2 regions of the Salinivibrio sp. EAGSL genome follow, and region 2 is predicted to be linked to the other one. Evidence: riboswitches for the same ligand, from Rfam matches in the RefSeq annotation. Region 2 holds a riboswitch; the other holds the start of a gene.
The links. Region 2 has a riboswitch for lysine ahead of lysC (lysine-sensitive aspartokinase 3). Riboswitches for the same ligand answer to the same signal wherever they lie in the genome.

Region 1 (15,200 bases), on a different contig from region 2:
CAAGCGCAAGATATGATCGCGATTGCACAACACGCGTACCAGTCAGGAGAAGCGGTGGCCGCCGAGCTAGCCAGCCCTACCTATTTGCGAGATAAAGTCACGTGGAAGAAATTACCCGGGCGAGAGTAGGCCGGTAGTCGGTCGGTGAGCATAGGAAGCGAATATGGTATCGATTAACGGTGTACCGTCCCCACAGACGACCCGATCTAATCAATCCCAGCGTGCGGCAAACAAACAGAAAGCCACACGCAAGCAAACGCCGAAGACGACGCAAGTTGCCAACGCGGTTCGCCAGCGCGTTGACCCAGTGTCGGTTGCGCAAGCTGAGCAAGCGCAGCAACAGGTACAATATGATTTACCTGATGGTCGAGGTCGGCAGGCAATGGAATCTTACTTCGCCGTGTTAAACCAAACACGGCGAGAGGAACTGTTGAGCTTGGTTGGGGTCGATATATACGTTTAATGGCGCACAAAAGGAGCGTGTTGTATGAAACCCTATTGGCTAGTCGTTCTTGGTGCCTTGGTTTTAACCGGCTGCTCAACGTTGCCGGAGACACTCAAAGGACGCATGGATCAGCCCGTGACTGAATATCCAGTTGTGGCGAAAATGACTGAGGCGCAACGAGGCGAAGAAGTGCGCTTAGGCGGGATGATTGTCGGTGTCAACAACCGGGAGTCTGACTCGGTTGTAGAAATCGTAGCTTTACCAATCTCAGATGTGGGGCGTCCCGATATTAAGGCCTCATCCCTCGGGCGTTTTAAAGCCGTTTTTGATGGGTTTGTGGAGCCTGCTGATTATGCCAAAGGGCGGCCGATTACCATTCTCGGCGACTTTGACTCACGCCAGCAAGGTATGGTCGATGCGTACGCCTATGATTACCCAGTGCTTAAGGTGAAAGGACATCAATTATGGAATATTGAGCAACAAGTGATTGATGATGACAGGCCGTATTGTTACGGGTCGTATTGTTCTCGACTTCGTATCGGTGTCGGTACCGGGCATGTGCAAAGCGTGATTACCCTTCCTTAACCCATAACGGGTCGCCATGCTATCCACACCGTTAAGTGCAAAGCTTGATGCTTTATTGGCCCAGCCCCCTGAGCAAGTGGGCCTTTGCTCGGGGTTGGTCACCACATCTATCCCGCTTGCAGACATTCAGGTAGCGGCGGCTGTGCGTACGCCCAGCCATGGCGCACCGACATTAGTGTTCATGCACGGTTGGCAAGATAATCTCGCGAGTTTTCATTCGCTGCTTCCTTTATTGCCGCAAGATTTTGGGCTCATTCTGTTTGATTGGCCAGGGCATGGTTTATCGGAACACAAACCCGGTGATTATTATTATCCGTTTTTTGACTATCTTGATGATCTGCACCAAGTGCTGAACCACTCATCGCTCTCGCTGCTCGGTCACACAGGGCCGGTGGTGCTGGTGGGTCATTCACTGGGTGGGGTGGTCGCTAGCTGTTATGCGGCCAGTTTCCCCGATAGTATTGATGCCATGGTGACCATTGAAGCGCTCGGCCCGATCGCGGAACCTGAGCAGACGGTCACTGAACGTTTTGCGAACAGCTTGAATCAACGGGCCATTTTACGAGCAAAGGCCCCCCGTTACTTTGATTCGGCGCTTAAGGCGCTACGGTTACGCGCCTCGATAAATAAAGTGTCGCTTGAGGCACTTCTGCCTTTGGTGGCTCGAGGACTTTCGGTGGGTACACAAGGCGTACGCTGGCGTCATGACCCCAAATTAGGCGCAGAAGCGCTTTATCGGATGTCGCCAGCTCACAGTGAGTCGATTATTCGAGCGATCAATTGCCCAGTACTGGCGATTCGGGCGACAGATGGGTATCCTGCATTTCGCTCAACAGATGCGGCCATCCGGGCAACGTGGTTTCAACAACTCACCCTCGCTGAGCTTCCCGGAACCCATCATTGCCACCTTCAACAACCGCAACAAACTGTGTCGTTGATAACGGATTTTGTGACCAAAATTCAAACGCGCACTTAAAATGCTCGTGTAAAAATAATGTTAACGTTATGGTAGGCAGGTTAAACACTTGTTTGAATTATACCTTGCGTCGATCGAAGTGGGCAAAATAGCCGACCAGCAGAAATATAGGAGAAAGCCAGTGGAAAAGGTATGGCTTAATCGTTACCCGTCGGATGTGCCGGCGGAAATAGATCCAGATGCTCATCGCTCCCTTGTTGAAATGTTTGAACATTCTGTTCAACAGTACGCCGACCAGACTGCCTTTATTAATATGGGGCAGGTGATGACGTTTCGTAAATTGGAAGAGCGTAGCCGCGCGTTTGCGGCCTATTTGCAAAATGAGCTGAAGCTGAAAAAAGGCGATCGCGTTGCGATCATGATGCCAAACCTGCTGCAATATCCGATTGCTTTATTCGGCATTTTACGTGCCGGTTGTGTTGCTGTTAACGTCAATCCGTTATATACCCCTCGTGAGTTAGAGCACCAGCTGACGGACGCGGGAGCAAAGGCCATTGTGATTGTCAGTAACTTTGCCCATACATTAGAAAAAGTGGTCGACAATACCCCAGTCAAGCATGTGATTTTGACCAGCTTAGGCGAGCAACTCCCGCGCGCCAAAGGAACCTTGGTGAACTTTGTGGTCAAATACGTGAAGAAAATGGTACCCAAGTATCATTTACCTCATGCCACATCGATGCGCCAAACGCTGAGTCGTGGTCGCCGAATGCAATACGTTAAGCCTTTCTTGAAAGGCGATGATGTCGCTTTCCTCCAGTACACGGGTGGCACCACTGGATTGGCGAAAGGCGCTATCTTAACCCACCGCAATATGTTGGCGAATGTCTATCAAGCAAAAGGTACCTACCAGCCGGTGCTTAATGCGGGTGAAGAAGTGGTGGTAACTGCATTACCGCTTTATCACGTCTTTGCGTTGACCGTAAACTGCCTGTTGTTTATCGAGATGGGGGGGCAGAACTTACTGATTTCTAACCCGCGTGATATTCCAGGCTTTGTGAAAGAGCTACAAAAATATCCATTTACCGCGATCACCGGCGTAAATACGTTATTCAATGCCTTACTCAACAACGAAGATTTCCATGAGCTCGATTTCTCGAACCTACGCTTGACCGTGGGAGGAGGCATGGCGGTACAGCGTGCAGTGGCTGAAAATTGGAAAAAACTGACGGGTAAGCACTTACTCGAAGGATATGGGTTAACCGAATGCTCACCTTTGGTTGCCGCGTATCCGTACGATCTGCGAGACTACAATGGCTCAATTGGTTTGCCCGTGCCCTCGACTGAGGTCCGTATTGTCGATGATGAAGGTAACGATGTCGCCGATAATCAACCCGGTGAGCTTCTAGTACGTGGCCCACAGGTGATGCAAGGCTACTGGAATCGGCCTGAAGCCACACGGGAGAGCATTGATGAACATGGCTGGTTAGCGACCGGTGATGTGGTGCAGTTTGATGATGATGGTTTCTTGCACATTGTTGACCGCAAAAAAGACATGATTTTGGTATCAGGCTTCAATGTTTACCCAAATGAAGTGGAAGACGTGGTCGCCCTGCACGAAAAAGTGCTCGAGGTTGCAGCGATTGGCCAGCCTGATGAGAACTCAGGCGAATTGGTGAAGATCTGTGTGGTGAAAAAAGATCCTTCGCTCACGCGAGATGATCTCGTTGCCCACTGTCGTAAGCATCTTACGGGCTATAAGGTACCGCGTGTGGTGGAATTTAGGGATGAATTACCTAAAACCAATGTTGGCAAGATTTTGCGTCGTGAGTTAAGGGACGAGCCTGAAGCGCCTGCGCAAAAAGCGTCGGCTTGATGCGAACCGACCCAGAAAAGGGTAAACTAGCGATAACGAATCACGAAATGCCGGCATCGCCGGCATTTTCTTTATGGGCTTTTTTGTGAACTATCAACTGATCACCTCTTCTCAACAACTCGTGGCTATATGCACGCGTCTTCGTCAGCAAGCAACCGTGATGGTCGATACTGAGTTTGTCCGCACTCGCACTTTCTATGCTCAGCTGGGCTTAGTTCAGCTTTATGACGGGGAGTGCCTCGCGCTGGTCGATCCTATCGCGATTGACGATTTATCGCCTTTGTGGGCACTAATGGCCGACGTCAGCGTGACCAAGGTGCTACATGCGAGCAGTGAAGACTTAGAGGTGTTTCTACACCATGCGGGTGCGCTACCGACACCAATGATTGATACCCAAATCATGGCAGCATTTTTAGGCCATGGTGTATCGGAAGGGTTTGCAAGTTTAGTTGAGCGTTATGTCGGTGTGGCGCTGGACAAGGGTGAGTCACGCACTGACTGGTGTGCACGACCACTGACCGACAAGCAAAAGCACTACGCCGCAGCAGATGTTTACTATTTGATGCCACTTTATCAGGCGTTGTCTGACGCCTTAGCGCAGACACCGTGGCAAGATGCTATCGTCGAGGAGTGCGCACTGCTTTGCCTGAAAAAACAGCAGCCAAAGGCGGATGATGCCGTCTATCGAGAGATTAAATATGCTTGGCAGTTGAATCCACAACAATTGGCAGTATTGCAAGCGTTGGCAAAATGGCGAGCCAAAGAGGCACGACGTCGTGACATGGCGCTTAATTTTATCGTCAAAGAACAGCACCTTTGGAAAATGGCGCGATACGATATACGTACAGTAGAACAAATGCAGGAACATGGGTTTGATCGCTTTGAAATTCGCTATCATGCACAAACACTGATAAAAATCGCAAAACAGGCTGACAAGATGACTGCGGATAAATGCCCGCCAGCGCTGACACGATTGGTCGATGAACCAGGCTATAAAGCGGTGATCAAAGCAATTAAAGAAAAAGTGCAAGAAGCGGCTGATAACGCTGGATTAGCGCCAGAGTTTATTGGCTCCAAAAAGCAGCTGAATCAGCTGATTACTTGGGTATGGCGAGACGATTGCCAAGAAGAGAAACGCCCCGAATTAGCAAAAGGATGGCGTTACACGTTAATTGGCTATGCTCTGTTAGCGGTTATTCCCAAAAAGCCAACCGCCTAAACCTAAAAAGCGGTGCTTGTGCACCGCTTTCGTGTTTTTGAGAAAAAGGGGCCGTATTAGTGGTCCTTTCCCTCCTCGGGGAGCGTCACATTTAGCTCTAAAACAGACAGATCATCATCCCCTTGCTCGAGGCTAACCGATACCTGGTCTGGCGCAATATCGACATATTTCCGGATGACATCTAAGATATCTTGCTTAAGCTGAGGCAGATAGGTTGGAGCAGGGCTATCGGCACTACGACGCTCGGCAACAATAATCTGTAAACGCTCTTTCGCGATGTTGGCGGACTTTTTCTTAGTGGGCCGGAAGAATTCTAGCAATGCCACATTAGCCTCCAAATAAGCGTTTTAAGAAACCTTTACGCTCTTCCTCAATAAAGCGGAAGGGGCGCTCTTCACCCAGCAAACGAGCGATGGCATCTTCGTAGGCCTGGCCTGCGTCAGACTCTTGGTCAAGCACAACAGGCTCACCTTTGTTCGAGGCGTGTAATACCGACTGGCTTTCCGGGATCACGCCCAGCAGAGGAATGCGTAGAATATCTTCAACGTCTTCGACACTTAGCATTTCGCCATTGGTCACACGTGCAGGGTTATAACGAGTGACTAATAAATGGTGTTTAACCGGCTCCTCACCGTTTTCTGCGCGGCGTGATTTAGAGTCAAGAATACCAAGAATACGGTCAGAATCGCGCACAGATGACACTTCAGGATTGGTAGTGACAATTGCTTCATCAGCAAAATACAGCGCCATTAATGCGCCAGCCTCGATGCCCGCAGGAGAGTCGCAAATAATGTATTCAAAACCAAGCTCGTCCATGTCTTTTAAAACACGTTCAACCCCTTCTTTGGTCAGCGCATCTTTATCGCGTGTCTGAGAAGCGGGTAGAATAAACAAGTTTTCTACTCGTTTATCTTTAATCAATGCTTGATGGAGATTCGCCTCACCATTAATGACATTAACAAAGTCGTAGACAACACGGCGTTCACACCCCATCACCAAGTCCAGGTTACGTAAACCGATATCAAAATCGATAACCGCTGTTTTTTTGCCTGTTAATGCTAATCCGGTCGCTAATGCTGCACTTGAGGTGGTTTTTCCCACGCCACCTTTGCCGGAAGTAATTACAATAATTCGTGCCATTCCTCGTCCTTATTCTGTTATAGCGTGAGGGGGTCAATCTGTAAGCTTTCTTGATTAAGCGACACCATGGCTGGCCGCTCAACATGTTCTGGTGGAATCTTATCATTCAGCCAATAGCTACCTGCCACTGACAATAATTCTGACTGAAGGTTCTGACAATAAATGCGTGCTTGTTTTTGTCCGCATGCGCCGGCAATTGCTCGGCCTCGTAGCACGCCATAAATATGAATGCTGCCATCGGCAATCACTTCTGCCCCGGCGCTAACATGATTCAAGATGACCAAATCTGCGTTTTTAGCATAAATTTGCTGGCCGGAACGAACAGGCGCGGTGACCACTTTTGCTGGCGTTTGTATCGGATCTGCGATCCGTGACTGCTTACTTGATTTAAGCACGGCCAGTCCCGAATCTAGCGCAAGTTGGCGTGTATGGTTGTGCGTGACCCCAGTCAGTCCGATAAGAATCATTCCCGTTGCCTGTAAACAGCGCTTTAACGCACTGATGTCAGGACATTGAGAAAGGCGTTGAACATCAGCCACAACGGGGGCACCTTCAAAAAAACCAGGTGCTTGAGTGACCTTCTCGGCCAGCACATCAGCCGCCGCGGCGAAGTTATCGTCAACAAGATGGAGGACGGATAGGGTGAAAGTAGAGCCTTTCAACTCCGGTTGTTTAAGCATGTGATTCGATCCCGGTTCTGTCGTTAAAACACGAGTCAGACGCGCATTATCAGACGTTGAATAGCATGGTATATTCACAGCACGGATGCGGCAAGCAAGGTTTGCTTTTCGAGTCAGATTTCTCGTTTTAATGATGTTTTTTAGCTTTATAGTGAGAAACCACCGCAAATACGTGTTTTGATACACTTTGCGGTAAAGTTTAACAAACCTTTGCCCGAGGATGACAATTTATCGCCTGTTTTATGGCATGCTCGTGAGGACTTTTGAGATGTATTGCGCAATTTATCGAAGCAAAAAGAAAGAAGGCACCTATCTTTATCTTGCAGAGAAAGATAAATTTGATGATGTGCCAGAGGCGCTGATGAACAGCTTTGGGCAACCAGAGTTCGCAATGATGATTGACTTAGACAAGCGTGAAAAGCTTGCGGTGGTCAATATCACCAAGGTAAAGCAAAGCCTGCAAGAGGAGGGGTTTTTTGTACAGCTGCCCCCACCTCCGGACGTAGCGCTGCAGGCTATTCGTAATAGAAACGAAAAACTGTAAAAGGAAGACTATGCGCAAAGGTATGATTTCAGCCTGTATGGCGGCTGCATTAATCGTTAGCCCAGTGATGGCCAAGCCAGGATTTGAACAATATGTGGCCTCATTAAAAGATGAAGCTCGTGAGGCAGGGATTAGCGATGCATTGCTCGAGCGAGCGTTTGACGGGATTGAATATCATGAACGTGCGGTGAGCTCAGATCGAAATCAACCCGAGCGGCGCCTTACTTTAGACGAGTATATTCCTCGAGCGGTACCAGACTGGAAAGTGGCGCAAGCGAAAAAGCTCTACAATCAGCATTATGACGCATTAAAAAAAGTGGGTGAACAATACCAGGTGCAACCACGTTTTATTGTTGCCCTGTGGGGCGTTGAAAGTAACTTTGGTAAGCTCCAAGGCAGTTATAATGTGATTGAGGCATTGTCGACATTGGCATTTGATGGCCGTCGAGAAGCTTTTTTCCGTAAAGAAACCATGGCAGCACTGACAATATTACAGCAAGGTCATATTGCCCCCGAAGACATGAAAGGATCATGGGCGGGAGCAATGGGGCAATCTCAGTTTATGCCCAGTTCGTTTATTAATTATGCTGTGGATGGCAACCAAGATGGTAAAAAGGATATTTGGCAAACGGAGGCCGATGTTTTTGCATCGGCAGCGAATTATCTGAAACAAGCTGGCTGGGATGATACCTACACATGGGGTCGGCAAGTTGAAGTTCCAGAACAGCTTGATCGGTCTCTACTCGGTACCGGAGCAGACAAGGGCTTATTGTTAAGTGACTGGCAGACGAAAGGCGTAAGACGCATGAACGGCCAAGCGTTACCCAAGGTCGACATCAAAGCATGGCTCATTCAGCCTGATGATGAAAAGGGGAGAGCGTATTTGGTCTACAATAATTATCAAAGCTTATTGAAGTGGAACCGCTCGCATTACTTTGCTCTGGCGGTTAGTCATTTAGCCGATAGAATTAAATTTGATTGATACCCTATAACAAAAAAAGAGGCCTTGGCCTCTTTTTTCTTTTTCCTTGGTAAAAAGTTTATGCTTCTTGACCAGGGATGAGGAAATCGTCGAGTGTTGCAGAACCACTTTCCGTCGCTTCGCGAATAACCTTAGGCATACGGCCTTGACCTGTCCATGTTTTATGTGAACCGTCATTATCAGTATATTGGTATTTAGCTGGACGTGCTGCGCGCTTTCCTGGTGTTTTCGCTTTAGTGCTGCCACCTAATAGCTTCATGAGCTCTTCTGGCTCAATGCCATCGGCCACTAACATTTCGCGGTATTTCTCTAGCTTTTCTAAACGCTCTTGTTCTTTTGCTTCTTCTTCGCGATCAATTTCTTTACGTTCTTCAACCACGGTATGTAGTTTCTCTAACGCTTCGTTTAGTTGCTCGGTTGACATCTCTTTGGCAAGAGCGCGTAAGCTACGCAGGTTGAGTAACGCTTTCATTGCATCAGACATTATTGGTTCCTGTTTAATTTATTTGTTAATAGAAGGATGATAGCAGTATAAATGAAATATACAATATTACATATATTAATACGCCACATTGTTCATTATTTGCAAGTTATTCGCAATCCTAGCGTATAGTTTTATTGGCGTTTTGATTCTTGTGTCTAAAAAAATAGAATGCGCGTCGTTTATCATTGGCATGGAAAAGGAATAGAACGCCTGACAACGAGCCGATGATTTTTCAAACATAAACAGTTGCGATAGTGAGCACGATGTGTAGAATGCACTTCGCTTAACGTAGAGGTGCGTTGTTTATGAGTCATGCGCAAGAGGGTGATACCGATGAGGGCGCATAAAAGGAAACAATGCCGAAGCCAATCAGGTCATCACACCGATTGAGCTGGGGCTGTTACCGAATAGGGGCAGCACTGCCATAGTACTTAGAAACACACTATGGAGCGCTACTGTATGTAGGAGGCAAGTTGTTTGCCGTGTAATACCACGCCTTACCGTCTTCGTTTCTGCAGTAGATCTCCAACCACCTGGTTGATATTGAGATCATGAACTTAACAGACTTTTCTTCATCCGCTTTATCACTGCTTCCTCCGTTGCTGGCCTTGGGTCTCGCGATTGCAACTCGACGTGTCTTATTGTCGTTGGGTATGGGGATAATCCTTGGCACCGTATTACTGACGGATTTTTCACTTGTGCCCGCTAGTCAGTATTTACTGGACGTGATCACTGGCTTATTTATCGCTGATGGCGGTTTAAACAGCTGGAACTTGAGTATCCTCGCCTTTTTAATATTATTGGGCATGATTACCGCGTTATTATCCTTATCAGGGGGGACGCGCGCGTTTGCGAATTGGGCACAAAGCCGGATTAAGAGTAAACGTGGTGCGAAGTTACTGGCTGCTTTTCTTGGGGTATTCATCTTTGTTGATGATTACTTTAATAGCTTAGCGGTGGGGGCCGTTTCTCGCCCAGTCACGGATCGTTTTCATGTTTCACGGGCAAAACTTGCCTATATTCTCGACTCGACAGCGGCGCCTATGTGTGTGATTACACCGGCTTCCAGCTGGGGAGCCTATATCATTACCGTTATTGGCTCTATCTTGGTTGCGCATGGTGTTACCGATTACACCGCACTGGGTGCGTTTGTCATCATGATTCCGATGAACTTTTATGCCATTTTTGCGCTGCTGTTAGTGTTTGCCGTGGTCTGGTTTCAGCTTGATATTGGCCCCATGCGCCAATTTGAATACCAAGCAAAAAAAGGCAGCCGATTAGGTGATGAAAGCGAACATTGTGCTGATATTTGCGATGATTTAGGCATCGAAGAAAGTGAAAATGGCAGTGTAGCGGATCTGGTGGCCCCGATAGTCGTGCTAGTGATCGCCACGATTAGCGCCATGCTTTACACCGGTGCGCAATCTTTAGCCGCTGATCATCATGCATTCTCTATACTGGGAGCGTTTGAGAATACCGACGTCGGCATGTCATTACTGTGGGGCGGACTGGCCGGCCTGTTTGTTGCGCTAGTGATGACGGTTAAACAAGGCATTGCTAAGCCCGATATTGCGAAGACGTTATGGGTCGGCGCTAAATCAATGTTTGGTGCGATTCTTATATTGCTATTTGCTTGGTCGATTGGCCATATCATTGGTGATTTACAAACGGGTAAATATTTATCCTCGTTAGTGCAAGGTAACCTACCTGCTCAATTGTTACCTGTGGTTTTATTTTTATTGGCGGCAGTGATGGCATTCGCCACGGGCACGTCGTGGGGCACATTTGGTATTATGCTCCCGATTGCGGGGGATCTTGCGGCAGCGACGGATATTGCGCTGATGTTGCCGATGCTGTCTGCGGTATTAGCCGGTGCTGTATTTGGCGATCATTGTTCTCCTATCTCAGATACCACTATTTTATCCTCAACAGGGGCGCGCTGTGGGCATATTGACCACGTCGCCACGCAGCTACCTTATGCAATCGGGGGCGCAGTCGTTGCGACATTTGGCTCTTAGTGCTTGGCTTTACCGCCTCTTTGTTATGGTCATTAGCCGCGTCGACGCTGGCGTTCATTCTTTTGTGCTCGGGGTTACTTTGGCTTAAAAAGCGGCCCTGTCAATTGAAAGGATAGTCCTTCAAGCCCCGCATAAACGGGGCTTTTCTTTTTCTGCGGGTTCGGTAGCATGCCGGTGTATTGAATGATGTTGGCCCTGAAGTAGGGCGTTACGTGTAGAGACAGTTATGGCCCAGTTATATTTTTACTATTCGGCAATGAATGCCGGTAAATCGACCACCTTGTTGCAATCTGCGTTCAATTATCAAGAGCGTGGGATGCAGCCTTTACTGTTCACCGCCGCGATCGATAATCGCTACGGGCAAGGTAAAATAAGTTCACGTATAGGCCTGGACGCGGATGCACATCTGTATGACAACCAAACGTCGTTGTTTGAGCATGTGGCGGCCATTTTATCTCAGGACAAAGTCGACTGTTTGTTAATTGACGAGAGCCAGTTTTTAACCAAGCAGCAAGTACTGGAACTGACCGATGTCGTGGATAAATTGCGGATCCCTGTCCTATGTTATGGTTTGCGTACCGATTTTCGTGGTGAATTGTTTGAAGGGTCACAGTACTTACTCGCGTGGGCTGACAAATTGGTGGAGCTTAAAACTGTGTGTCATTGTGGACGTAAAGCCAGTCGTGTCATTCGGCAAGACGCTGAAGGCAACGCGATTGCAGATGGCGATCAGGTTGTGATTGGGGGCAATGAACGTTATGTCTCTGTTTGTCGTCGCCACTACAAGCAGATGCTCGGACTGCTCTGAGCAATGGAACCGGTGTGACACACTGAAAAGACAAAAAAGGCGAGCAACAGCTCGCCTTTTCTTCAATTTGGCCGATCGGGATCAGTGCTATTTCACTGCCTCTTGATCGACTGGCACAATTTGGCTGGCATGGTAGCCTTTAGGTCCTTCCTCGACTTCGTAGCTGACGGTTTGCCCCGCTTTTAATGTCTTATATCCATCCATTTGAATCGTAGAGTAGTGAGCGAATACGTCTCCTTCCCCTTCTCCTGGACAAATAAAGCCAAATCCTTTTGCATTGTTAAACCATTTTACTGTACCAGTTTCCATGCGACACATCCTTCTTGCATCAAACTTTGCATACCTCGTGATAAACGCCTTGTCACCTTCTGGTTAGCCTTGAGCTTGGGATTCCCCCTAGCGCAGACTGACCGAAGCCAGCTTGGTCATTTACCTACCACACAATCCACTTTAGTAGATACTTTTAGGCAGTCAAGCGCTGGCTATAACATATAACAAGAATGTAATAATAAATCGAAAAAGTGTGAGGGAGTGACGATAATTCATTAAAGAACAGACATGTCATTTGCATGAATGTCGGACTGTTATCGATGCTTTTTCGCTCGTGATAAGTGTTGTTTTTATGGTTTGTTTTATATAACACATTGTTTAATAATATTTTGTTTGAGAATTTTGTTTTTTTGTTGTGATTTGACGTTGTTTGCCGGCGCGGTATCGAGTTTACGAATGAGTGTTAGCGCCAAATGCGTAAACATGAAGGTTTATTGAATAATTGTAAGAAGAAAGAACACAGGATAAGCGAACATATGATCCTGCTTGCGTGGTGATAGCCCATCGGGTAGGTGTATGTCTGCCTTTTTTTTTGTGCACGCATACAGGCACCCGGTTGGTAACACATTTTCATGGGCTTTGGCATAGTCAGTGAACGAATTTGCGTGTTTCACCCTATATATATGTGCAACGATAAAGCACTACCATGATTAACAATTGCTCAGACAAACGATGTTCGCATTGAAAAGGTTGCTGGAATACAATCTGTAGCTTAACTTTAAAGACAGGTGGACGGGATTCGTGGATGGCAGTGCTGCCCCGCCACACAATGAGCCTTGATACCCTAACAATGCATTGAAGTGGTTATGAGTAATTGGAATCAATGGGGTTTGCCTGACGCAGAGCTTGAGGCGTCAGAAAAAACTAAGTTACAACCGCCATCGATGTACAAGGTGGTGCTCAACAATGATGACTACACTCCCATGGAGTTTGTTATCGAAGTGCTCCAGACGTTTTTTGCCATGGATGTGGACAAAGCGACACAAGTCATGCTGGCGGTGCACTATGAAGGAAAAGCGGTCTGCGGTGTGTTTACTGCCGAGGTCGCTGAAACGAAAGTGGCACAGGTAATGATGTATGCCAAAGAGCATGGCCATCCGCTACTGTGCACGATGGAGAAAGCGTAAGCTGCTTCATCACGCTTTAGCGCGGTTTTTGAGGGAGGTGCCTTTATGCTTAACAAAGAACTTGAAGCAAGTTTGAACGGCGCGTTTGCACGTGCGCGTGAAAAACGCCACGAATTTATGACGGTGGAGCACCTGCTTCTCGCGTTAATCGAAAATGCGGCGGCGCATGAAGCGCTGGTGGCATGCCGAGCTGATCTGGAGGCGCTACGCAAAGAACTCGACGCGTTTATTGAACAAACCACACCGCTGATCCCGGCGGATGATGAGTCGCGAGAAACACAACCCACGTTGAGCTTCCAGCGCGTCTTGCAACGGGCCGTGTTCCATGTTCAGTCATCGGGGCGCAGCGAAGTCAGTGGTGCGAACGTGCTTGTCGCTATCTTCAGTGAGCAAGAGTCGCATGCGGCTTATTTGTTGAAGAAAAATGATGTCAGCCGCTTAGACGTGGTGAACTATATCTCCCACGGCACCACCAAAGACGACGGTGAAGATCTTCCCAGTAGCGATATGGGGACAGAAGAAGCGGGCGCCGACCCAGGTGAAGATCGCTTAGAAAACTTTGCTACCAACCTAAACCAGTTGGCGCGCGTCGGTGGCATAGATCCCTTGATTGGTCGTGACAAAGAGCTTGAGCGAACCATTCAGGTGCTGTGCCGTCGTCGCAAGAACAATCCATTGCTGGTGGGGGAAGCCGGCGTGGGAAAAACAGCGATTGCCGAAGGGCTGGCGTGGCGCATTGTCGAAGGCCAAGTGCCCGATGTCATTAAAGACTGCGTCATCTATTCGCTAGATATTGGCTCGCTCTTGGCGGGGACCAAGTATCGCGGTGATTTCGAGAAACGCTTTAAATCAATTTTAAAGCAGCTTGAGAAAGAAGATCATGCCGTACTTTTCATTGATGAGATCCACACTATCATTGGCGCGGGTGCGGCAAGTGGCGGCCAAGTCGATGCTGCAAACTTGATCAAGCCGCTACTGAGCAGCGGTAAGTTACGTTGTATTGGTTCGACAACCTACCAAGAGTACGGCTCTATCTTTGAGAAAGAGCGTGCATTGGCGCGTCGCTTCCAAAAAATTGATGTGTTGGAGCCGTCTATCGACGATACCACCAAGATCTTGATGGGCTTGAAACCGAAATACGAAGCTCATCATGAAGTGCGGTATACCAACAAAGCGATTCGTGCGGCGGTTGAGTTGTCGGCAAAATACATCAATGAGCGCCACCTTCCTGACAAGGCGATTGACGTGATTGATGAAGCGGGCGCGCGATGCCGAATGGCACCTGCGAGTAAGCGTAAAAAAACCGTCAACGTGCCTGATGTTGAAACCATGATTGCAAAAATGGCACGGATCCCGGAGAAGTCGATATCTTCTTCCGATAAAGATGTGCTGCAGTCGCTAGACGACAAACTTAAGATGTTGGTGTTTGGGCAAGATACTGCGATCACGGCATTGTCAGAGGCGATTAAACTCAGTCGTGCCGGCTTGGGTGATGATAACAAACCCGTGGGGTCGTTCTTGTTTGCTGGGCCAACAGGTGTGGGCAAAACAGAGGTGACCGTGCAGCTTGCGCGTGCCATGGGCATTGAACTCCAACGTTTTGATATGTCCGAATACATGGAGCGTCACACCGTCAGCCGCTTGATTGGTGCACCACCAGGTTATGTTGGCTACGATCAAGGCGGCCTGCTGACGGATGCGGTGATTAAGCATCCTTACAGTGTGGTGCTGCTTGATGAGATCGAGAAAGCGCATCCTGACGTGTTTAACTTGTTACTCCAAGTCATGGATAATGGCACACTGACTGACAACAATGGCCGCAAAGCCGATTTCCGTAATGTTATCTTGGTGATGACAACCAACGCCGGGGTGGCGGAAACGGTACGTAAGTCCATCGGTTTGATTCAGCAGGATCACAGCCATGATGCAATGTCGGAAATTAAAAAGGTATTTTCACCTGAGTTCCGTAATCGTCTCGACAATATCATCTGGTTCAATCACTTGGATGAGCAGGTCATTTTGCAAGTGGTGGATAAATTTATTGTTGAG
Region 2 (15,200 bases):
AATGCGAGATAAAGTCGATCCCCAGCTGGCGAAAACTGATAGCGCCACCAATAAATAAGACGAAAATGGCGCACACCACGATTAAGGTGACAAATGCAACGAGTCGGTTGGTCAGCTTCATTCCGCTGACTTTAATCGCATTAGCTGTTCTATCCATGATTCTCTGCTGACTGAGGTCGCCTTTTGGGGCTCGTAGCCGCTATTATCAGGCTTAGTGATCATAATGTGAATGCCTAGCCACCATCCGTGGCTACCTTTTCTTCCCCAAGAGGACTCATGGACTGGATTACCTGTACCAAAAGCTTTATTTGTGTGGTCGATCAGGGCTCGTTAGCACAAGCTGCCACGCAACTACATACCTCAAGCTCAGCCTTATCCAAACGCCTGAGTTGGCTTGAGCGCCAGCTTGGCGTGCAACTGTTAAAACGCACCACCCGAAGCTTGTCGATGACCGATGCCGGTGATCTTTTTTATCACCGAGCAAAAACCTGGGTCGACGATTGGCAACAATTAGTCAGTGAAACCACGTCTACCTTTGGGGAAGTCAGCGGCATATTACGTATTGGTGCGCCATTGGTGACAGGGAACCGTTTTCTGGTCAACTTTATTGCTGAGTTTCTTGAGATTTATCCGAAAATCAAGGTTGAGCTCACCACCTTGACCCCAGGACAGCTCCCTGATCTTAATCTTGATGTGGTGATCAGCCGCGAGCTCGAGTACTTCAACTCTGCCAGCTATATTGCGGCAAAGCTGTTTGATTTTCAGCCTGGCTTTTTTGCCTCACCCACCTATCTTGCTCGGCACGCGCCGATTACCCACCCTGACCAACTAAGCCAACATAATATTTTGCTCTATGGTCACTCCCATCAGCCTCAAGAGCGGGTCTTCGAAGATGGCACACGTTTGCAGTTGTCGGGAAACTTTGTCTCGCCTAACCCTGAAGCCTTAGTGAGCGCAGCGGTCATTGGCATGGGCATTATTTTAGGAGGGGCTGGGACCGTGCAAAAAGAAATTGATCAGGGCTTATTGGTTCCCGTATTGCCTGCACTCAAGCAGCCACGCTCATCGGCTTATGCGTATTACCCCAAGTTGGAATACAACCACACGAAGACCAAGCTATTTATCGATTTTATTAAACAAAAAGTTAAACAGTTGTACATTTAGCACGCGCCACCCTTTTATGGGAGGCTAGGTTCTATCAGGGGTTAGGCGATTTTGGAAAAAGTATTTTATTTTTTGTCTATATATCACTAACAATTGCTGCGCTAGGGTAGGGCTAAACACTCACCTCACAGCGATACGATATTTATGTCTTACTATCATCCTCAATACCCTGATACGCCTGCGCTTAAAAAAGCAGCTAAAAAGCGTATTCCTGCCTTCGCGTTTGATTATCTTTGTGGCGGTTGTCACGACGAAATTGGGGTGGCGCACAATGCAAGCTCCTTCACTCAAGTAAAGCTGCAATCTGATTTACTCGTCCCGACCCCCGACATTGACTTATCGGTCGAACTATTTGGCAAACACTACGCCGCCCCATTCGGTGTCGCGCCCGTCGGATTACAAGGGCTGATGTGGCCAAAAGCGCCAGAAATTCTCGCGAAAGCGGCTTACAAATCGAACCTTCCTTATGTACTCAGCACCGTATCCTCAGCGAGTCTTGAAACCATTGCCGAGATCTCTGAGGGCACGGCGTGGTACCAGCTGTATAACCCGACGGATGCCAAGATCCGTGACGATCTGATGGGACGCATCAAACGAGCAGGGTATAAAGTGCTGGTGGTGACGGTGGATGTCCCCACCTTTGGTTATCGTCCTCGCGATATCAAAAATGGCCTGGCCATGCCGCCCAAAATGAACCTTCGTAATATCGCGCAAATGATGCAATGTCCGAGCTGGAGCTGGCATACACTCCTTGCCGGTGTTCCTGAAATGCAGACCTTGAAACCTTACATGCCCAAGAATATGCCCACCAGCGAGCTGGCTAACTTTATGAATAATACCGTGATGGGCGCGGTCGACTTTGAGAGCCTAAAAGTGATCCGGGATAACTGGGATGGGCCATTAGTGCTTAAAGGGCTGGTCAATCCTGAGGATATCGCACAAGCAGTTGCGCTGGGCGCAGATGGTGTGGTGCTATCCAATCATGGCGGCCGCCAGTTAGATGTGGGCGAATCCCCGTTAGACACGATTCAAACCATTAAGCATCAATACGGCGATAAAATTAAACTGTTAATGGACAGCGGCGTACAAAGCGGTGGCAACGTAGCGCAGGCCATGGCAATGGGTGCTGACTTTACCTTGCTGGGCCGAACGTTTGTTTATGCCTGTGGCGCCGTGGGTCAACACGGTGGTGAGCATGCCATTGAAATGCTCACTCAACAAATGACTCAGGTGATGGGCCAATTAAAATGCCCCACGCCAACCCAACTGCCTCACTTTTTAAAAGCTGGACCTGGCGTTGCCTAATCTCATGCCGTGAATCAATACGACATCATAAAAACAAAGCGCCCCAATCACGGGGCGCTTTGTCGATCAAGCTTTGTCGATAACGATATGGCGCTCAGATAGCCGTTGGTTAAGAACGTAGCCTAGAACGGAATATCGTCGTCAAAGTCAGGCAGATCATTATACTGCTGCTGAGGTTGCGACTGAGGCTGAGATTGTGGTTGCGGGGCCGCTTGCTGCTGAGGTGGTTGTTGATTCATATTTTGCTGAGGCTGCTGAGGTTGACCCCATCCACCTTGCTGCTGCGATGGCTGCTGCATTGGCTGGCCTTGGTTTTGGCCACCGCGACCACCGAGCATTTGCATGCTACCGCTAAACGGCTGTACCGCCACTTCCGTGGTGTAGCGATCTTGACCGCTTTGGTCTTGCCATTTACGCGTTTGTAGTTGGCCTTCAATATACACTTGCGAGCCTTTACGCAGATACTCACCGGCGACTTCTGCGGTTTTACCAAATAACACAACACGATGCCATTCTGTTTTCTCTCGCATCTCACCGGTGTTTTTATCACGCCATGACTCCGAGGTCGCGAGGCTTAGGTTCGCCACCGCACCGCCGTTGGGAAGGTAACGGATTTCCGGATCATTGCCCAAATTACCAATCAAGATGACTTTATTTATGCCACGGCTGGCCATAGGTGACTCCCATTGTTGCTGTTACGCGCGAAATGATTTCGCTCACTGGATAAATAAGCATGAAGTCTAGCACGAGCCCCCTCGAGGTTCGAAGCTTTTCAACGCGATCAGGTTCCAGATTCTGCGCTTGCAATGGCGTAACAATGCGTTACCACAAAGTGGATATACCTGAGCAATGAAAATAGTTTAAACTGATACAAATCTTGCCTCGCCTTGGCGTTTGTGAACGGACAGTGCCCAGCGCTCACGCAGCGACGCCGGTTAAGTGATCATTAGTAGGATGCTTATGAACCAAGCAGAAACCACTTCAGACCATTACACCCTTCTTCTTATTTCCCAGCCTAGCATGTCTGTTTCGGCGTTAATGACGTGTTTAGAAAAAGAAACACATAGTGCCGTTGAACTCGTGCCTCCCCACGAGATTGCAGCCAAACTGACTGCGCGTTCTGGACTGGTGCTCATTGATCTCAATGCCTTTGATGACACCGCTACCGACCAACTCAAACAAACGTTAGCACCCTTTGCCGAGCAACACGTATTCGCCTTACTCAATGCCCATGATTTGAGTGCCAAAGAGCTGGCGAGCTGGCCTTTTATCAAAGGGGTATTTAAAAAAGAGGATGAAGTACATCACCTTTGTCACGGCATTGAAAAGATGTTTTCCGGTGAGTATTGGTTGCCCCGCCATAAAATGGCTGCCTTAATCCATTATTACCAACAGCATCACCAGCAAACCATTGACGAACAGGCGGTAGTGTTGACTAACCGTGAACAGCAGATTTTGCATCATTTGGTCACAGGTGCCTCAAATCAAGATATCGCCAATGCCTTAGCGGTGAGTGAGCACACAGTCAAATCGCATCTGTATAACGTGTTTAAGAAAATCAACGTCAAAAACCGTGTCCAAGCGGTGTTCTGGGCGAAAAATAACGCCTCATTAATTGGCTTTACCGGACAAGAAGGTCCAGTCGATAATGACGAGGTCAATGGGTAACTTGGACCGCAGCTGTCCCCGCGTTACCATGGTGTGATTCTTAGCCAAAAAGGACGTTGTAGGATGGCTTTCGATGTATTTAATGGCGATGCAGACGGCCTAGCGGCATTGGTGCAATGGCGTCTTGCCTACCCTGAAGCCAATACGCTGATCACCGGGGTAAAACGTGATATTGCACTGTTAAAGCAGGTTCCCCTGGCCACTGAGCAGGTCACAGTGATGGATCTCTCCATGGCCAAAAATCAAGCTGCTCTTGACGCTTTGCTCGCCTCCGGCACCCAGGTTTTTTATGCCGATCACCACCAAAGCGGCGCCGTGCCTCAATCGCCTTTGCTTCACGCCCACATTCATACCAGCGCGAACACCTGCACCGCCTTAATTATTGATAAACTTTTGCACGGTCAATATCGAGAATGGGCGCTGGTTGGTGCCTATGGCGATAATCTCCATCGCACCGCTAACGCCCTCGCCCACCAGTCACAAATAGCAGCCAGCCAACGTGATCGGCTTGAACAGCTTGGCCACTATCTTAATTACAATAGCTATGGCGCCAGTCTGGATGATCTCATCATGCCTCCTGCCATCTTATATCGGCATCTGTGTGGCTTTGATACCCCCTATGCCTTTATGCGCGCTTATCCGGACATTGTAACGACCTTGGCAGAGGCCTACCAAAGCGACCGTGATAAAGCGAAAGCGCTAGCGCCTGAAACCACTGGAGATGGGGGTAAAATTTATCTGTTACCGGATGCTGCTTGGGCGCGTCGCATCAGTGGTATGTTAGGCAATCAGCTGGCAAATCAGGCGCCCGACAGTGCGCATGCTGTACTGACGCCGATGCCGAGCGGTGATTGGATGGTCAGTATCCGCGCGCCGTTAAATCGTCCCTCTGGCGCGGTACAGTTAGCAGAGCAATTTGCTACCGGTGGCGGTCGGGCTGCCGCGGCGGGCATCAATGCCTTGCCTGCCACCGCCTTATCGGCATTTACCGCCGCGTTTATGGCACATTTTTCGCCATAGCGGGATCAGCAATACCGAAGCCGTCACGCTATCACGCCCTGAGTATGCTTACGACTTGCGTCGCTGCCTGTAACCCAGCAAACTATTGCTCGATAACAAACTATTGCTTTATAACAAACTGTTGCTCCATAACAAACTGTTGCTCCATAACAAACTGTTGCTCTATAAAAAACGTTTTGCCTCATAAGATATATGCTGAGTGGCCACTTATTCGCAAGCCGGTAAGTGGCGTACATACAGCCTAACGTGCTGATGGCGACTCGATAAAACAAAGGATCCACGATGATTAAAAAATGTCTGTTCCCAGCGGCTGGCTATGGCACCCGCTTTTTACCGGCGACCAAATCGATGCCGAAAGAAATGATGCCGGTGGTCAATAAACCCCTGATTGAATATGGCGTAGATGAAGCGTTGGAAGCGGGCATCAATGGTATGTGTATCGTCACGGGGCGTGGCAAACATGCCATTATGGACCATTTTGATAAAAACTATGAGCTCGAACATCAAATCAGTGGCACCAATAAAGAAGCACTGCTGGACGATATTCGTAATACGATAGAAAAAGCCTCCTTCACTTACATTCGCCAACATGAAATGCGCGGGTTAGGACACGCGATCCTCACGGGGCGCGATCTGGTCGGCGATGAGGCCTTTGCGGTCGTCCTTGCTGATGATCTTTGCATTCATCCAGGCAACGGCGTGCTTAACCAGATGGTCGCGCTCTACAATCAGTTCCGCTGCTCCATTGTCGCCGTCGAAGAAGTGCCAGAAGATGAAACCCATAAATATGGGGTGATTGCGGGCCAAGAGATCAAAGATGACCTTTTCCGCGTAGACAATATGGTAGAAAAACCCGATCCCGGTAATGCACCGAGCAATCTTGCGATTATTGGCCGTTATATTCTCACGCCCGATATCTTTGATCTGTTAGAAAACACCCCACCAGGTAAAAATGGTGAGGTGCAGATCACCGATGCCTTGCTAAAACAAGCGCAGTCAGGCTGTGTGCTTGCCTATAAATTTAAAGGCGAGCGCTTTGATTGTGGCAGTGTTGAGGGCTTTATTGAGGCCACAAATCACTGCTATCAGCATCACTACCTCGGTAGCAGTAACAAAGATGAGGCAACCGTCAAAAATCCGTAGTCGCCTCAGGTGCACTGGCGCGAGTGGTTTTTCGATACGAGCAAAGGCTGTGTAAATATACAGCCTTTTTGTTTGGTCATGGTCGTGTCTGTGCGATACTCAACGACCAACCAGTGAGCTGATTGAGTAGTAGGATAATAATGGACAATATCGACGTCAGAGGCGCGCGTACGCACAACCTCAAAAATATTAACGTGACCATCCCCCGTGATAAGCTAATTGTCATCACCGGCCTGTCTGGCTCAGGGAAGTCATCACTCGCTTTCGATACCTTGTATGCCGAAGGTCAACGTCGCTATGTTGAGTCTTTATCATCGTATGCGCGTCAATTTTTATCCTTGATGGAAAAACCCGATGTTGACCATATCGAAGGGCTGTCACCCGCCATCTCGATTGAGCAAAAGTCGACATCACATAATCCCCGCTCCACCGTTGGCACCATCACTGAAGTCTATGACTATCTGCGTTTGCTGTACGCCCGAGTGGGAGAGCCACGCTGCCCCACCCATGATGTCACCCTAGCGGCACAAACCATTAGCCAAATGGTAGATAAAGTGTTGGCCCTGCCTGAAGGCAGTAAATTAATGCTGCTGGCACCGATTATCAAAAACCGAAAAGGTGAGCATGTAAAAACACTTGAAAACCTCGCTGCTCAAGGGTTTATTCGTGCGCGGATCAACGGCGAGGTGTGTGATCTGTCCGATCCACCCACGCTGGAGCTGCAAAAAAAACACACCATCGAAGTGGTGGTTGACCGATTTAAAGTACGCGACGATCAACAACAACGTTTAGCTGAATCCTTTGAAACCGCGCTCGAACTCACGGGTGGCAGTGCGGTCATCAGCTGGATGGACGGCGACGGTGAAGAAATCATTTTTTCTGCTAACTTTGCCTGCCCCCATTGTGGTTACAGCATGCAAGAGCTAGAGCCTCGCTTGTTCTCATTTAATAATCCCGCCGGTGCGTGTGGCACCTGTGACGGGTTAGGCGTTCAGCAGTACTTTGATCGCAAACGCGTGATTCAAAACCCTGCGGTCAGTCTCGCAGGTGGTGCGATCCGAGGCTGGGATCGTCGTAACTTTTATTACTTCCAAATGCTGCGTTCACTGTCTGAGCATTACGGTTTTGATCTGGAAACGCCCTGGCAAGATCTCTCCGGCACCATGCAAGATATACTTTTATATGGGTCGGGGCCGAAAGAGATCGAGTTTAAATACGTCAACGATCGTGGTGATATTCGCGTACGTAAGCATCCGTTTGAGGGGATCCTCAATAACATGGAGCGCCGTTATCGCGATACCGAGTCTAATGCGGTGCGCGACGAACTCGCCAAATATATTGCCACTAAGCCCTGCGCCAGCTGCGGTGGCTCGCGTTTACGTCAAGAAGCTCGACATGTTTTTATCGATAACCGTAACCTGCCAGAAATTTGTGAGCTCAGCATTCAGCAGGCGCTCGATTTCTTTGAACAACTGTCGCTTAGCGGCCAACGTGCAAAAATCGCCGAAAAGGTGATGAAAGAAATCCATGACAGGTTACGCTTTTTGGTCAATGTCGGGCTCAATTACCTTAACTTGTCACGTAGCGCCGATACCTTATCCGGGGGAGAAGCCCAACGCATTCGACTCGCCAGTCAAATTGGTGCTGGCCTTGTCGGTGTGATGTACGTATTGGATGAACCATCGATTGGCTTGCATCAACGAGATAACGCGCGCTTACTGGATACCTTGGAGCACTTGCGCGATCTGGGCAATACCGTGATGGTGGTTGAACATGATGAAGACGCTATTCGTGCCGCGGATTACATTATCGATATAGGCCCAGGGGCGGGCGCGCACGGCGGCGAGATCGTGGCAGAAGGCAGCCTTGACGATATTCTTGCCAGTGAACATTCACTTACCGGGCAGTATCTTTCTGGCAAACAAGCGATTGCGGTGCCAGCACAACGGATACCGCGCGATCCCAACAAGATGTTGACGCTCAAAGGTGCAACCGGAAATAACCTCAAAAATGTGGACCTGCACTTACCTGTCGGCTTACTCACTTGTGTCACGGGCGTGTCGGGATCTGGAAAATCAACCCTCATCAACGATACCTTCTTTAAAGTCGCCCACCAGCAATTAAACGGTGCCACGACCGCGGATCCTGCGCCGTATGCCGAGATTGATGGCCTAGGACACTTTGATAAGGTTATCGACATCGATCAAAGCCCCATTGGCCGTACGCCGCGTTCAAACCCCGCCACTTACACTGGGATCTTTACCCCGATTCGTGAACTGTTTGCCGGCACACAAGAAGCACGGGCACGAGGCTACAAGGTGGGTCGCTTTAGTTTTAACGTACGCGGTGGCCGCTGTGAGGCCTGTCAAGGCGATGGGGTCATCAAAGTAGAAATGCACTTTTTGCCGGATGTGTATGTCCCTTGTGATGTGTGTAAGGGCAAACGCTACAACCGCGAGACACTTGAAGTACGCTATAAAGGCAAAACCATCGATGAAGTCCTGGCAATGACAGTGGAAGACGCGCGTGAATTCTTTGATGCAGTGCCAGCCATTAAGCGTAAGCTGCAAACCTTGATGGATGTTGGCTTGAGCTATGTGCGCCTAGGCCAAGCGGCGACGACCTTGTCTGGTGGTGAAGCGCAACGGGTGAAGTTAGCCCGAGAGCTGTCCAAACGCGATACCGGTAAAACCTTATATATTCTTGATGAGCCAACCACAGGGTTACACTTTCATGATATTCAACAACTGCTCAATGTTCTCCACCGCCTACGTGAGCAAGGGAATACTATTGTGGTTATTGAGCATAATTTAGATGTGATCAAGACGGCCGACTGGATCATCGATCTGGGGCCTGAGGGCGGCAATGGCGGGGGTGAAATTATCGCCCAAGGCACACCGGAATCGATTGTCGATGTGATCGGCAGTCACACGGCCCACTTCCTCAAGCCAATGTTGGAGCGATAATGACGTTAGTGCTGCCGCCTAGTCGTGTCATACGCAAGCCGTTGACGGTGCCCTTTTTGGTGACCTTAACGGTATTGTGGCTGATTTGTCTGCCTCTTTACTCGGTTGCTCTGCCGCTGGTAGGCATACGTCACCCGGCGGCGGCGCTATCATTACTCACCTTGGCATTTGCGCTTGGGTTCGCCAGTTTGGAGGTTATCCGTCAACACACATGGCGAGCCACTCGGCTGACCGGCACATTGGCACTTGCGACCGGCTTGGCGATGATGCCCTATTTTTATCCGCAGGCACTGGGCCACAATAGTGGCTATGCGCTCATCGTTTTAGCGCTAAGCTTTGGTTTTTTCTCAGCCCTACAGCAGTTTATTTTTAATCACGCCCAACGACAAAAACTACTGGCCGTCTTATTGTTGGCCTCCTGGTTAGCGGTATTGTCGGTATTAGGGAACCAGCCTCCGCCGGGCATGGCACCCTTTATGTTTGATCAATGGGTCCCTCACCTCCCTCCAGCCGTGACTCACACCTTATTGTTAACCGGAGTCACGCTCGCCGCCTACATTTTGGCCAGAGAGCCCAGTGGTCGATATCGTCACCCGGTTAGCCAAGGCTTACTCGCGTTAACACCGCTTGTGTTGATTCCGATATTGGCGATGCAAGAGCAACCCTTACTGTTGCTATTCGCCCTGTGTGCGATTGGCTTACAACAAGTGTATTTAGCCCGGTTTGCCTCGCGACGCCAGCATCGTATGTGGATGATCGCTATCTCGGCAGGGGCATTTTTGGCGGTATTTGGTCTCAGTGGTCAAGACAACTGGCACTGGCTCACCGCCGACGATCAGCGCGCACTGATGCTGGCGTGGCAGCAATGGCAAATGACGCCATTTTTTGGAGTGGGCATGGGCAATGGTCAGTCAACGTTGCTATTACTGTCTGCCTCACAACCGAATCATTCCGGCCCGGTGACGTTACCCAGTGCTTTAATCCTGTGGCTCCTTGAAGGGGGGCTCGTTATCGCCTGCGGCTATCTTGTGGTGTTGGCCGCGCTAACACTTCGTATTCTACGTGCACCGTCAGGAACACGTAGAATATTGATCGCCTTAGTATTGCCACCACTGACCGGCCTGATGATTTATCCAGCCAGTGGCACACAGTGGTTTAACGGGGTATTGTTATTGATTTGGTTATATTGGTTAGACAACTTAACCGGTCGATATCGTCGTTATCCCGTGTTTTCACACCGTTATAGTCAGCGTGTCGCGAGCCGTAGTGTGATCATGGCGCTGGTGCTCGTCACCTTACTGAGCTTGTCATCCGTTTACCTCGCCAATCGCTATCTGCGTGATTCCTTATTAAGTTCGCAGCGTTTTACCTTGTATCAGCAACACCCATGGTGGCAGCAAAAACTGCACCGCGCGCAACAAGACCGTCACTTTCAAGCGAATTTGGCGCACTTATCTGACGTAGCACGCCACCAGCATTTGGATGATTTACTGCGTCAAGTCGCGCAACGCCCACGCTTTTCGGGCTATCAGCATGCGTATCAGGTTGCGTTACAAATTGGTGATCATCAACGCGCACGCGATATTCAACAAGAAGCGCGCTATTTATACCCGCAAGCAAGCAAAGTATGGACCACTCGCCATACCTTGCCCGATACCTTAACGCCTTAACGTAACGCGTTTTCTAACGCTTTCAGACACAGCGCCACATTCTCATGCCGTGCCCCGTAGCCCATTAAGCCAATGCGCCACGCTTTACCGGCGAGATCGCCCAAGCCGGCACCAATTTCGAGATTATAGGTCGTGAGCAGGTGCTGACGTACTGCCGCATCGTCCACGCCATCCGGAATAGTGACCGCGTTAAGCTGCGGCAAACGGTAAGGCTGATCAACCACAAAAGTGATACCGAGCTCATCCAGCCCTGCTTTGAGGTGTTGATGCATGTCTTGATGACGTTGCCATGCATGCTCAAGCCCTTCTTGATAGAGCCGCAATAAAGACTCATGCAAGGCATACAAACTATTGACCGGCGCGGTATGGTGATAGCTGCGTTTCCCTTCTCCGCTCCAATAACCAAGCACCAGGCTTTGATCGAGAAACCAACTTTGTACCTTGTGGGTTCGCGATTGCATTTTAGCCACAGCACGCGGTGAGAAGGTGACAGGCGATAAGCCAGGGACACATGACAAACATTTTTGGCTACCGGAATACACGGCATCGAGCTGCCACTCATCGACTTTCAATGGCACGCCACCGAGTGAAGTCACGGCGTCGACAATGGTTAAGCAACCGTGCTCCCGCGCCAATCTCGCCAGTGTTTGCGCATCCGAACAAGCGCCGGTTGAGGTTTCAGCATGGACAAACGCAAGCGTGCTGGCATCCGGATGGGCTTTTAACGCAGCCTCAACTTTTTCTGGACTAACAGGCGCACCCCAGGCATCGTCGACCATCACTGCTGTCGCGCCGCAACGCTCGACATTTTCCCGCATACGATCGCCAAACACACCATTGCGACAGACAATCACTTTTTCACCCGGTTCAACTAAGTTGACAAAGCAAGCTTCCATCCCGGCACTGCCTGGCGCCGAAATCGCCAGGGTAAAAGGGTTATCAGTTTGAAACGCATATTGAAGCAGTTGTTTGACTTCATCCATCATCGCGATAAACAAAGGGTCAAGATGTCCGACAGTCGGACGGCTGAGTGCCTGTAGCACTGCAGGATAAATATCAGAGGGGCCCGGGCCCATTAACGTGCGAGCCACGGGCTGAAAAGATTGAATATCGGAAATTGAACGTGCCATAACCTTTCCTTGTTGTTGGTACACACAGATGACCGTTATAGCATATTTTTTCGCCATATCCCTATTGCCTGGCACGTGAACTGTGTGATCGCTGGACAATTTTGCCAAGGCACTGATCGTGACCAAAAGGCAGTTGACACCCTGTCATCTCGCCCGTAATGTAAATGCTGTTCACGGGATAACCAACCCGGGACTGAACATGCAGAAGAGGTGCATTTCTCAGGCAGTTATCATGCGGAGCCCCACTCCAAGGTATGATAATCAGGGGAGACAATGCCGAGGTGGCGTAAGCTTGGGGGCGAAACGCTGCCGGCCTAGGAGGCTGAATCCTTCAGGCTGTCACTTGTCATCCCTACAGGAAGACAGGTGGAGCGCTTCTGGCAGTCCATGCCTGCCGTTTGCTCTTCCTTCTTTTTTGCGGTCCCTACAGCGGTCACGATGTGACTTCTGATGTTCCCCATAATGAATTGATTAAGACCCATTTGTATGATGAGAGGGGAAAAGGACGTGAACCCATTACCACCGATTTCAGTCGCTAAGTTTGGCGGGACGAGCGTTGGCACTATCGATGCCATGCAACAAAGCGCTGATGTTATCGAGCAAAACCCACATACCCGCTTTGTGGTGATCAGTGCGTGCGCAGGCGTCACCAATCACTTGGTTGCACTGGCACAAGGGATCAACGACCCACAAGTCCGTCAAGACAAACTGGTTGCCATCACCGCTATCCATCAAGCGATATTAAACGCGCTTCCCGCTTGCCAGGACACGCAAACAGCAGTCGATGACTGGCACCAAACGATTGCCGACTATGCAAATACCGCAACCTCTGCCCCCAGTACAGCGTTAACGGATGCGTTGGTCGCTTGTGGTGAGCTCATCTCAACCTATATTTTTACTCACTTGCTCAATAGCCGAGGCATGGCCACGGTGAGGGCCGATGCGCGAGCGTTATTACGCACCGATAGTCACTTCGGCTGTGCCCAACCGGATCGACAACAAACCAAGATTCAGTGCCAGAACCAATTACTCCCCCGCTTAGCGACGCATTTAGTGGTCACGCAAGGGTTTATCGGTGCTGATGCGAACGGGCATACCACCACCTTAGGCCGTGGCGGCAGTGACTACAGTGCCGCGTTATTCGCCGAGGCGATCGGAGCAGAAAGTTTGGCCATCTGGACCGATGTCCCCGGGATTTATACCACCGATCCACGAGTGACTGATCGTGCTCGTCCTATTAGTGAAATTAGCTTTAGCGAAGCTTCGGAAATGGCTACCTTTGGTGCCAAGATCCTCCATCCATCGACGTTAGTGCCCGCGGTACGCCAGCATATCCCGGTATTTGTCGGCGCGGCGAGAGCCCCCGAACAAGGCGGTACCTGGATCCGTGAGCAAGCGCACTCAGCGCCGCTGTTTCGTGCCGTAGCCCTCAGGCGCAACCAGACCATGGTGACACTGACCAGCTTAAACATGTTTCATGCTTGTGGTTTTTTGGCCAAGGTGTTTGAGATCTTGGCGCGCTTTGAAATCTCAGTCGATTTAATCACGACCTCGGAGGTCAGTGTCTCTCTGACGCTGGATCAAACCCATACCCAGGGTGACGCACCGCAGCTGCCGGAGGCTGCCATCGCCGAGCTCACGCAGTTATGTCAGGTAGAGATCTGTGCGAATCTAGCGGTTGTTGCGCTGATCGGTAACGATATGAATCACACACCGGGCGCGACAGCGCCGGTATTTAGTGCGCTTGCTCAATATAAACTGCGCATGATTTGCTATGGTGCCAGCAATCACAATATCTGTGTGGTGGTCGACGATCACGACGCGACCCATGTCGTACAGCGGTTACACGCTGACTTATTTGAGTAAAAAAAGGCCAGCACATGTGATGTGCTGGTCTTTTTTCATTAGGCGTTTAAGTTTGGCCCGAGCCATTTTTCCGCGTCTTTGCTGCTCCACCCTTTGCGCGCCGCATAACTGTCACGTTGATCATCTTGAATCTTCGCCACCGCAAAGTAGCGTGATTCAGGATGTGAGAAGTACCACCCCGACACAGATGCGCCTGGCCACATGGCATAGCTTTCGGTGAGTGTCATGCCCGTATGCGCTTCTACCGAGAGCAACTGCCAAATTTTTCCTTTCTCGCTGTGCTCAGGGCAGGCAGCATAACCCGGAGCCGGCCGGATCCCTTGGTATTGCTCCCGGATCAAGGCATCGTTATCGAGCGTCTCATTGGGCGCATAGCCCCACAATGAGATCCGAATTTGCTGGTGCAGGTATTCTGCAAAGGCTTCTGCTAATCGATCGGCGACCGCTTGGATCATGATCGCGTTGTAATCATCCCCTGCAACTTTATAACTTTCCGCCAAGGCATACTCGCCAATGCCGCCTGTCACCGCAAACGCACCAATCCAATCAGGCTGACCACTGGTTTTCGGCGCGATAAAGTCCGACAAGCAATAATTGGCGCCGCGTGGCTTTTTGGTTTGCTGACGTAAATGGTTCAGTACCGTGCCCACCGTTTGCCGTGATGTGTCAGTATACACCTCGATATCGTCCTCTAGGCTGTTGGCAGGAAAGACACCACACACCCCTTTTGCGGCGATCAAGCCTTCGTGCTCAAACCGGTCGAGCCAAGCATTAGCGTCTTCATACAAACGGCGAGCTTCTTCACCCACCAGCTCGTGGTCTAAAATCGCCGGGAATTTGCCGCTCAGGGACCAGGTCATAAAGAAAGGGGTCCAATCGATATACTGACGTAATGTCGCTATCGAGACATTATCGTAAACATGGACGCCCGGCCTCGCCGGCTGGGGCGGCGTGTAATGGGCCCAATCGGTTTGCCATTTGTTTGCCCTTGCCGCGTCCAGGGTGACAGGCGGAGTGCGGGGTGTCTTGCGTTGGTGCTGCTCTCGTACTGACACATACTCTTTTTGTAAGCGCGCGACAAAGTCCGGATATTGAGCCGGCGATAATAGCGATGCACAAACGCCAACGGCACGTGACGCATTCGACACATACACTACAGGAGCCTGGTAATGCTGCTCTATTTTCACCGCGGTATGCGCTTTGGATGTGGTCGCCCCCCCAATCAATAGCGGAATATCAAACCCTTGCCTTTCCATTTCTTTGGCGAC

Region 1: it holds a riboswitch for lysine, as region 2 does, so the genes downstream of both, HLG76_RS02950 (Na+/H+ antiporter NhaC family protein) here and lysC (lysine-sensitive aspartokinase 3) in region 2, are expected to answer to the same signal.

Annotation. Positions count from the first base shown of each region.
Region 1 covers NZ_JABWMG010000003.1:98,172-113,371, forward strand. Annotated here, with positions in the region: gene tsaB (tRNA (adenosine(37)-N6)-threonylcarbamoyltransferase complex dimerization subunit type 1 TsaB) at 1-129, shown strand, start outside; gene HLG76_RS02895 (hypothetical protein) at 164-463, shown strand; gene HLG76_RS02900 (Slp family lipoprotein) at 488-1,030, shown strand; gene HLG76_RS02905 (alpha/beta fold hydrolase) at 1,047-2,006, shown strand; gene fadD (long-chain-fatty-acid--CoA ligase FadD) at 2,128-3,819, shown strand; gene rnd (ribonuclease D) at 3,905-5,038, shown strand; gene minE (cell division topological specificity factor MinE) at 5,095-5,364, opposite strand; gene minD (septum site-determining protein MinD) at 5,366-6,178, opposite strand; gene minC (septum site-determining protein MinC) at 6,196-6,858, opposite strand; gene HLG76_RS02935 (YcgL domain-containing protein) at 7,127-7,402, shown strand; gene HLG76_RS02940 (lytic transglycosylase domain-containing protein) at 7,413-8,384, shown strand; gene HLG76_RS02945 (H-NS family nucleoid-associated regulatory protein) at 8,443-8,868, opposite strand; lysine riboswitch at 9,150-9,331, shown strand; partial or broken gene HLG76_RS02950 (Na+/H+ antiporter NhaC family protein) at 9,420-11,002, shown strand; gene HLG76_RS02955 (thymidine kinase) at 11,113-11,694, shown strand; gene cspD (cold shock domain-containing protein CspD) at 11,782-12,003, opposite strand; gene clpS (ATP-dependent Clp protease adapter ClpS) at 12,831-13,151, shown strand; gene clpA (ATP-dependent Clp protease ATP-binding subunit ClpA) at 13,197-15,200, shown strand, end outside.
Region 2 covers NZ_JABWMG010000019.1:53,334-68,533, forward strand. Annotated here, with positions in the region: gene csrD (RNase E specificity factor CsrD) at 1-157, opposite strand, end outside; gene HLG76_RS12210 (LysR family transcriptional regulator) at 277-1,164, shown strand; gene HLG76_RS12215 (alpha-hydroxy acid oxidase) at 1,309-2,469, shown strand; gene HLG76_RS12220 (single-stranded DNA-binding protein) at 2,592-3,143, opposite strand; gene HLG76_RS12225 (LuxR C-terminal-related transcriptional regulator) at 3,430-4,137, shown strand; gene HLG76_RS12230 (DHH family phosphoesterase) at 4,201-5,157, shown strand; gene galU (UTP--glucose-1-phosphate uridylyltransferase GalU) at 5,440-6,300, shown strand; gene uvrA (excinuclease ABC subunit UvrA) at 6,441-9,266, shown strand; gene HLG76_RS12245 (Wzy polymerase domain-containing protein) at 9,266-10,936, shown strand; gene HLG76_RS12250 (alanine--glyoxylate aminotransferase family protein) at 10,933-12,066, opposite strand; lysine riboswitch at 12,264-12,451, shown strand; gene lysC (lysine-sensitive aspartokinase 3) at 12,553-13,932, shown strand; gene metH (methionine synthase) at 13,971-15,200, opposite strand, start outside.